One region of the Ochrobactrum sp. P6BSIII genome, then DNA from elsewhere that is predicted to be linked to it. Evidence: predicted binding sites of a transcription regulator. Region 1 holds the regulator's gene; the other holds the start of a gene.
The links. The regulator LexA, encoded in region 1, represses DNA repair genes until DNA is damaged. The targets are predictions, from matches to a motif close to TGTTCNNNNTGTGTTCNG.
Positions count from the first base shown of each region.

Region 2: FHW00_RS00625 (ImuA family protein) is a predicted target of LexA. The motif match lies at 1,926-1,943, and genes of this name have one in related genera.

Region 1 is NZ_JACGXB010000020.1:10,247-14,459, reverse strand. Features, by position in the region: gene trpC (indole-3-glycerol phosphate synthase TrpC) at 1-232, shown strand, start outside; gene moaC (cyclic pyranopterin monophosphate synthase MoaC) at 237-722, shown strand; gene FHW00_RS21405 (molybdopterin molybdotransferase MoeA) at 759-1,976, shown strand; gene lexA (transcriptional repressor LexA) at 2,217-2,945, shown strand; gene FHW00_RS21395 (ComEC/Rec2 family competence protein) at 3,047-4,213, opposite strand, start outside.
Region 2 is NZ_JACGXB010000001.1:143,252-147,464, forward strand. Features, by position in the region: gene FHW00_RS00615 (LysE family translocator) at 1-250, opposite strand, end outside; gene FHW00_RS00620 (argininosuccinate synthase) at 558-1,778, shown strand; gene FHW00_RS00625 (ImuA family protein) at 2,026-2,892, shown strand; gene FHW00_RS00630 (Y-family DNA polymerase) at 2,933-4,213, shown strand, end outside.

The DNA of each region.
Region 1 (4,213 bases):
CGTCAACAATCGCAACCTACGCACGTTTGAAGTCAGCCTGACCGTTTCCGAACGCCTGTCGAAAACGGCCCCTGCCGACCGTCTGCTGGTTGGCGAAAGCGGCATCTTCACCCATGACGATTGCCTGCGTCTGGAAAAGTCCGGCATCGGCACGTTCCTCATCGGCGAAAGCCTGATGCGCAAGGACGATGTTGCCGCCGCCACGCGCGAGCTTCTGACCGGCAAGGCTTAATGTCATGACCTCGGATGCGGCCAAGCTCACCCATCTCGACCAGACCGGCGCTGCCAATATGGTGGATGTCGGCGCCAAGGATGAGACGGAGCGGCAGGCCGTTGCCGAAGGCAGCGTGACCATGAAACCGGAAACGCTGGCGCTCATTCTGGCGGGCGATGCAGCCAAGGGCGATGTGATCGGCACAGCGCGTCTTGCAGGCATCATGGCTGCGAAAAGAACCGCCGACCTCATTCCGCTTTGCCATCCACTCATGCTGAGCAAGGTCGCGGTGGATATAGTCCCGGATCACGCATTGCCCGGTCTGCGCGTGCGTGCGCTTGCCAAACTGAACGGCCGCACTGGCGTTGAAATGGAAGCGCTCACAGCCGTTTCCGTGACGTGCCTGACGATCTATGACATGGCCAAGGCTGTCGATCGCCATATGGAAATCGGCAATATTCGCGTTGTGGAAAAGAGCGGTGGCAAGTCCGGCGACTGGAAGGTCTGAAGCGGCCTCACAAAACTGAGTTCGAGAGGAAATACGATGTCCCTTCTCCCGGTCGAAGATGCTCTGGCGCGTATACTCTCCTCCGCAGAACCGCATGGCCTTGAAACTCTTACGCTGAATGAAGCTGGCGGGCGCGTTGTTGCCCGCGCCGTCGAGGCCCGTTTCCTGCAACCACCTTTCGACTGCTCGGCCATGGATGGCTATGCGCTGATAGCGCCTGCAGAAATCGCCTATCCCCTTCAGTTGACCATTATCGGTGAATCCGCTGCTGGCAAGCGTTTCGAAGGCTCCCTGCTGCCCGGACAGGCCGTGCGCATTTTCACCGGCGCGCCGATACCTGAAGCCGCTGATACGATTGTCATTCAGGAACATACCGAACGTTCCGGCGATCAGCTGACCATTCTGGAAGGCATCGAACCCGGACGGCATATCCGCCGGGCCGGTCTCGATTTTGCTCCCGGCAAGACCGTCATACCGGTCGGTCGCGAACTGGACGCACCCGCCCTGTCACTGGCTGCTGCAAGCGGCAATCCATCGCTCGATGTGTTTCGCAAACCGCGCATTTCCATATTGGCTACCGGCGATGAACTTGTTCCGCCCGGAGCCACGACCGGACCGGACCAGATCGTCGCTTCGAACAGTGTGGGCATTGCCGAAATCGTGCGCCGCGCTGGCGGCTACTCCGAAGATATGGGCATCATTCCGGACGATCCGACACAGATTGAATCGGCTATTGCCAGCGCTCTGAACAGTGGAACCGATATTCTGGTGACCGTTGGCGGCGCATCGGTCGGTGATCGCGATTACATGCATAGTGCTCTACGCAATTGCGGTGTCGATCTCGGTTTCTGGAAAATCGCCATGCGTCCCGGAAAACCACTTATGTACGGGCGCAAGACTGTCGACGGCAGCACCGTCCATGTGATAGGCCTGCCCGGAAACCCGGTTTCAAGCCTCGTTTGCAGCCTCGTTTTTCTTCGCCCGCTGATCGCGAAACTTGCAGGCACCGATCTGACGGCAGATATCCGCCCTGCGAAACTCGGTCAGGCGATGCCTGCCAATGACCATCGGCGCGATTTTGTACGCGCCACGGTCGAATCGCAAAGCGATGGAACGCTGCTGGCAACACCATTTCCAGTACAGGATTCGTCCATGCTGACAGCCCTCGTCGGCTCCAATGCATTGCTCATTCGTGACGAAAATGCCCCGGCAGCAGATGCAGGCAGTTCGTGCCGCGTGCTTATGCTACGTTAAAAAGCACCAGAATGGTCACTTTTGCTGCCTCGAAACAACGCGAAGCAAAAGCCACAATGGATTGAAAATAAAACGCTTCCTTGGATAAGGACCGGCCCGTCACGGGGCCCTGTGAACGTTCCGGCAACAAGCCGCCAGCCCGTTAATCATTTTAAAACCATTGCAGAACAAGACTGGAACATATAGTGTTCGTTCTGGTTTTGTTTTTCTCGATTCTTATCTGGTCGGAGGGTGTCGCGCATGTTGACCCGTAAGCAGCACGAGCTTCTGCTGTTCATTCATGATCGTCTGAAAGAAACAGGTATTCCGCCATCTTTTGACGAAATGAAGGAAGCGCTCGACCTTGCTTCCAAGTCGGGCATTCATCGGCTGATCACCGCTCTGGAAGAACGGGGCTTCATTCGCAGGCTGCCGAACCGGGCACGTGCGCTGGAAGTGCTTCGCCTGCCGGATTCGATTGCACCGGGACTGAACGCGCAGAAGAAATTTGCGCCGAGCGTCATCGAAGGCAGCCTGGGCAAGGCCCCTCCTGCACCGGTGCAGCCGTTACGCTCCGCACCTGTTGCGACCAATGATGATGTTTCGGCGACCGTATCGGTACCGGTCATGGGTCGCATCGCCGCCGGTGTGCCGATCTCAGCCATTCAAAGCCAGACGCATTCGCTCAGCCTCCCCCCGGAGATGATTGGTGCGGGCGAACATTATGCGCTGGAGGTCAAGGGCGACTCGATGATCGAAGCCGGGATTTTCGATGGCGATACAGTCATCATCAAGCGCGGCGATATCGCCAACCCGGGTGAAATCGTTGTCGCACTGGTTGATGATGAAGAAGCAACCTTGAAGCGGTTCCGCCGCAAGGGCGCATCTATTGCGCTTGAAGCCGCAAACCCAGCTTATGAAACACGTATCTTCGGCCCAGACCGCGTTCGCGTGCAGGGCAAGCTGGTCGGATTGATCCGCCGGTACTGATCGTTAGGTCCGAAAATGGAACCGCGTTTTCGGACGGACATGCGCAAAATGCGGCTTGAACCGCCGACTAGTTGAATTGCAACGCGCTCAAAACACTATTATCATTCGCATCTGCCCGGCCCCTGATCGTCAGTGGCCAGGCATTGCGTTTCTGCCTTTTGAGTAGGCTGCTTCTTCTTATATTCCCGATCAGGTAAGCCACGTGCCGCGCGCGAATAGAGCCGGAACAGATGCCACGGACGCCGTGGCTCATCGATGGCGAAAGCTAGCCTGTCGTCATAACGCGGATCGGTAAAATTGCGCCGCTGAGGTGTGCTGTCGTTTACGGACGTCAGATCGCCAGCAAGAGCCACGATAGAATTGCCGGTCGTGTCTTTCTTGTCGCCAAGTCTCATCTCCACTGTGCCTCGCAACGCCAGATCACGGCGGTTGATGACGAGCCTCTTTTGATGTGCACATCCCGGTATTTTCCCGGCTATCGCGAGGATAACGATATCACCGACATCGCAAGCGACGTCCTGAACGGCAGGATCAGCCGTATAGGCCAGTACACGCCCATCGCGTAATGTAATCGCGCATAATTCGTCTTCGCAGATAAAGCCGTCAGTCGGTATTCCGCGAAGCCTGTCTTTTGCGTGCTGTGGTATCAGGAATTGCGTTGCGAGATAGGCTGTTTTCCAGTTGTCTATTGTGAACTTTGACGGCCTGTCGCGGTTCACAGCAAAACGCCCATCGGGCAGACGAACCCCAACCAGCTTTGCATCTTCGGATATCACAACATCTGGAAACGGCTCGTGCACGAAGGCAATAAATCCCGCCAAAACAAATAGTAACGCCAGAATCTTGAATCGCGTTGTGAACAATACAGCGATCACGAGCGCTATGGTCCAGAATGCGAGCGCTGCTATCGGCATCGCTCCCGGATTGCCATCAGGCGACCATGACGCGATCATGCTCGCAAGGGTGCGGACAATCCAGATACCAGACCCGGCAATGGTCAATGGCAGCCAATCTAGGCCAAGTGGCATCAATACGAGGCCCAGAACGGAAAAAGGCATGACCAGTGTGGCGATCACCGGATCGGCCAGCACATTGCCGATCAGCCCGAACGGTGCGGTATTGTTGAAATGATAGGCGGCGAAAATGCCGCTCGCAATTCCTGCCACAAGCGATGTCCCGGCAGCAGCAATAGCTGATTTAACAACCTTCATTGGCAAACCGGCCGCTGGCGAAGCCGCACGCCTCTCCACATGCTGCAATTTTTTGGC
Region 2 (4,213 bases), on a different contig from region 1:
CAGTGAAAGCAGCCGGAGACGCGATAATCAGCGCCGAAAGCCCCAGCGCCACCATCGTCGTATGGATGACGATGCCGGTATTTGCGCCTGCCATGCAGGCAAAACCGGCCGCCTTGCCTTCAGACAAGGCGCGCCCGACAAACAGCGTCATATCCGGGCCAGGTGTGATGGAAAGAATGGCGGTTGCAATCGCGAACTGGACGAAAATGGTCCATTCGGGAATGAAGGTCAGGTTTGTCAGGAATGGCATGCGCGTAGCTCCGAAAATTCGCGGCAAAATAGAGCGGTTTCTGTTCTGACAGAATCGTCGGAACCGCTCTATTTGGTTTGTTTTGAGCATTATCCGACGCAAAGCCGCTTCGCACTTTTGCTGGAAATGCTCTAACGCGAATCAAATCTCGCCGCTACTGGATTCTCTGGTCTTTTCGATAAGTCGCAGCCATCCTGCTTGCACGTGGCTTAGCAACTGATAAAAGGACAGCAACATCCAATTCCCAAGCCCTGCGGATGCTCTTCCCGAGCGGACAATGGGGCATCCATCGTATCGGAAGTTGACTATGAGCAAGTGGAAAGACGTTAAGAAGGTCGTACTCGCCTATTCGGGCGGTCTCGACACCTCGATCATCCTGAAATGGCTTCAGACGGAACTCGGCGCGGAAGTTGTGACTTTCACCGCCGATCTGGGCCAGGGCGAAGAACTTGAACCGGCACGCAAGAAAGCGGAAATGCTGGGCATCAAGGAAATCTTCATTGAGGATGTGCGCGAAGAATTCGTGCGCGATTTCGTTTTCCCGATGTTCCGCGCCAATGCCGTCTATGAAGGCGTTTATCTGCTCGGCACGTCGATTGCCCGTCCGCTGATTTCCAAGCACCTCATCGAGATTGCCAAGAAGACCGGCGCCGATGCCATTGCGCATGGCGCGACCGGCAAGGGCAACGATCAGGTTCGCTTCGAGCTTTCCGCTTATGCGCTGAACCCGGACATCAAGATCATCGCTCCATGGCGCGACTGGACTTTCAAGAGCCGCACGCATCTGCTCGAATTCGCCGAACAGCACCAGATTCCGGTTGCCAAGGACAAGAAGGGCGAAGCGCCGTTCTCCGTCGACGCCAACCTGCTGCACTCCTCGTCCGAGGGCAAGGTTCTGGAAGATCCGGCACTGGAAGCTCCAGAATATGTGCATATGCGCACCATTTCGCCGGAAGCAGCGCCCGACAAGGCAACGATCATCAAGATCGGCTTTGAAAAGGGCGATGCCGTTTCGATCAACGGCCAGCGTCTTTCGCCTGCGACGCTTCTTGCCAAGCTCAATGAATATGGCCGCGACAACGGCATCGGTCGTCTCGACCTCGTGGAAAACCGCTTCGTCGGCATGAAGTCGCGCGGCGTCTACGAAACACCGGGCGGCACGATCCTGCTGGCAGCTCACCGCGCCATCGAATCGATCACGCTTGACCGTGGTGCTGCTCACCTCAAGGACGAGCTGATGCCGCGTTATGCGGAGCTGATCTATTACGGTTTCTGGTTCTCGCCGGAGCGCGAAATGCTGCAGGCCGCAATCGATCTCAGCCAGAAGAACGTCGAAGGCGAAGTCACCCTCAAGCTCTACAAGGGCAATGTGATGGTGATCGGCCGTGAGTCGGACAAGTCGCTTTATTCCGACAAGCTCGTGACCTTCGAAGACGATCAGGGCGCTTACGACCAGAAGGATGCAGCGGGCTTCATCAAGCTCAACGCGCTGCGCCTGCGCACGCTCGCCGCGCGTGATCGCAAATAAGCAGACCCAATATTGAAAATATGAAACGCCCTCCCTCATCGGAGGGCGTTTTTCTTTGCCCTGAATTTTCTTTTCTATGAAGAATCCGACGCGCCGACAGGGATCGGACGTTTCCCTGCTTGACTCTTTTCAGAGTCGATTCAATACTGGAACAAATAGAGAACGAAAGCGACTTTGGCAAAACCGGCAGGCAGGCTTGCCTCCGGAACCGCGCAATCAAACACAGACAGATTACAGGAATTTCGACGTGAGCGGCATCGACATCGCGACGTTGCGGCGCATGGTTACCGCCATTGAAGGCAACGATCCGCAAGGAAACTTTGCTGGCGATACAGGTGCCGGTTTCGGGCGCGCAAACAGCTTCGCGCTTGGCCTTGCGGCGGCGGACACCGCCTTTCCGCATGGGCTTGCTGGCGATGCCTTGCATGAGGTTTTCGCGGAAAATCCTGGTGCGCATATGGCGGCAACGGGCTTTGCGCTCGCCATGGCATTGCGAGCCACACAGAAGCAGCGACCAATCGTCTGGATCGAGGAGGAAACGGCGACAAGCGAATATGGCGGGCTCTACCCGCCGGGACTGCATGCTTTCGGCATCGATCCGCACCGGCTGCTGATCGTGCGCTGTCCGAATGCACAGGATGTGCTGAAGGCCGCCAATGATGTGCTGGAAGCAGGAACCGGCGGCAAGGCTTCGCATCTCGTTTCCGGCATCGTTGCCTCGATAACCGGCCAGCCGAAATGCCTCGACCTGACGGCCTCACGCCGCCTGCTGCTGGCAGCGGAGACCGCGCAACTGCCGGTCATCCTGCTTCGAAGCCATCGCACCGGCGTGCAAAGCGCTGCCGTCAGCCGATGGCGTGTGGCCCCTGCTCCCTCGCGCTCCAGCGGAGCCAATGCGCCCGGGAAACCGGCCTTTCTAGCCGTTCTGGAGCGCAACCGTCATGGCACATGCGGCCAGTGGATCATGGAATGGAACAATGAAACCCTTGAATTCGGCATCAGAGAACGGGAAGGAAGCGGTAGCGTCGGCATCCATGGCGTCCTCCATGGCGTTCATGGCGCTGTGGTTTCCGTTCCTGCCGACGGACAGATTGCACCGCGCCGGGCGATCTGATGCATCCTCCGGGCAAGCATCCGACGCGCTGCCGCTTGTCATTACCGAGCGCACCGCCAATGCGCTGCGGCTGACGGCCATCGACGTCAAGGCCGCCAAGCTCGGGCTTTATCCCGGCATGGCGCTGACCGATGCGCGGGCGCGCGTGGAAAGGCTGGATGTAGCCAATGCCGAGCCGGAGCGCGATGCCGCCCTGCTCACAGGAATGGCCCATTGGTGCGAACGCTATACGCCGCTCGTTGCCTTCGATCCGCCGCACGGACTGATGCTGGACATTACCGGCTGCGCGCATCTGTTCGGCGGATTGGCCGCCATGCATGCCGATGTGATCCGGCGCATCGAGCGCGCCGGTCTGCACATACAGGCGGCCATTGCCGATAACAGCTTTGCTGCACGGCTTCTCGCCCGTGGCACGAGAGGCGGCGTCTTCAACAAGGCGCAAGCCGACGCCGTGTTGCCGCGCCTGCCGCTTTCCGCACTTGAACTGGCCGCTGCCGCTGAAACCGGCCTCAAGCGTGCGGGCCTGAAACGGATCGGCGATGTGATGGCGCTGCCGCGTGCCGCACTCACCGCCCGCTTCGGCCCCGATCTCGCCACCCGTCTCGGTCGTCTGACACGGCAGGAGCGCGCGCCCATCTCGCCGCTGCGCATGGTGCCGCTCGCAACGACTGAACGTCGCCTGTCCGAGCCTGTGACCGCCATGGAACTGGTGGAGCGCATCTTGCAGGAACTGGCGCTGGAGTTGTTCGCCCGGCTTGAGACGGAAGGCAAAGGCGCGCTTTTGATCGAAGCGACCTTCTTCCGGGTCGATGGCGCGATACGCCATATCCATATCGAAACCGGTCAACCTCTGCGCGACGACAGGGTTTTTCTGCGCCTTGCGCGCGAAAGGCTCAATGCCCTTACCGATCCGCTGGATGCCGGTTTTGGTTTCGACATGATCAGGCTTGCCGCCTTGCGCAGTGCCGCGGTCGCCCAACGCCAGACCGGGCTGGACCAGCATGAGGAAGACGATGCCGGTTTCAGCCAACTCATTGACCGGCTCTCGGCGCGTCTGGGGCCGGAACGCGTGCTGGTGCCTTTCGCGCGCGATACGCATATGCCGGAGCGCGCTTTTGGCCTGCGCCCTGCCCTGCATGGCAGCCGCGCAAACGAGACCGACTATGAAAGCGGTCCGGTTCTGGCGGGCGATCCGCCAGCGCGTCCCATAAAACTGTTTCGGCCGCCGCAGCCCATCGAAAGCGTGGCGGAAGTGCCTGACAGTCCGCCCTCGTTCTTCCTGTGGCGGCGGGTTCGCCATCATATTCGCCTTGCCGAGGGG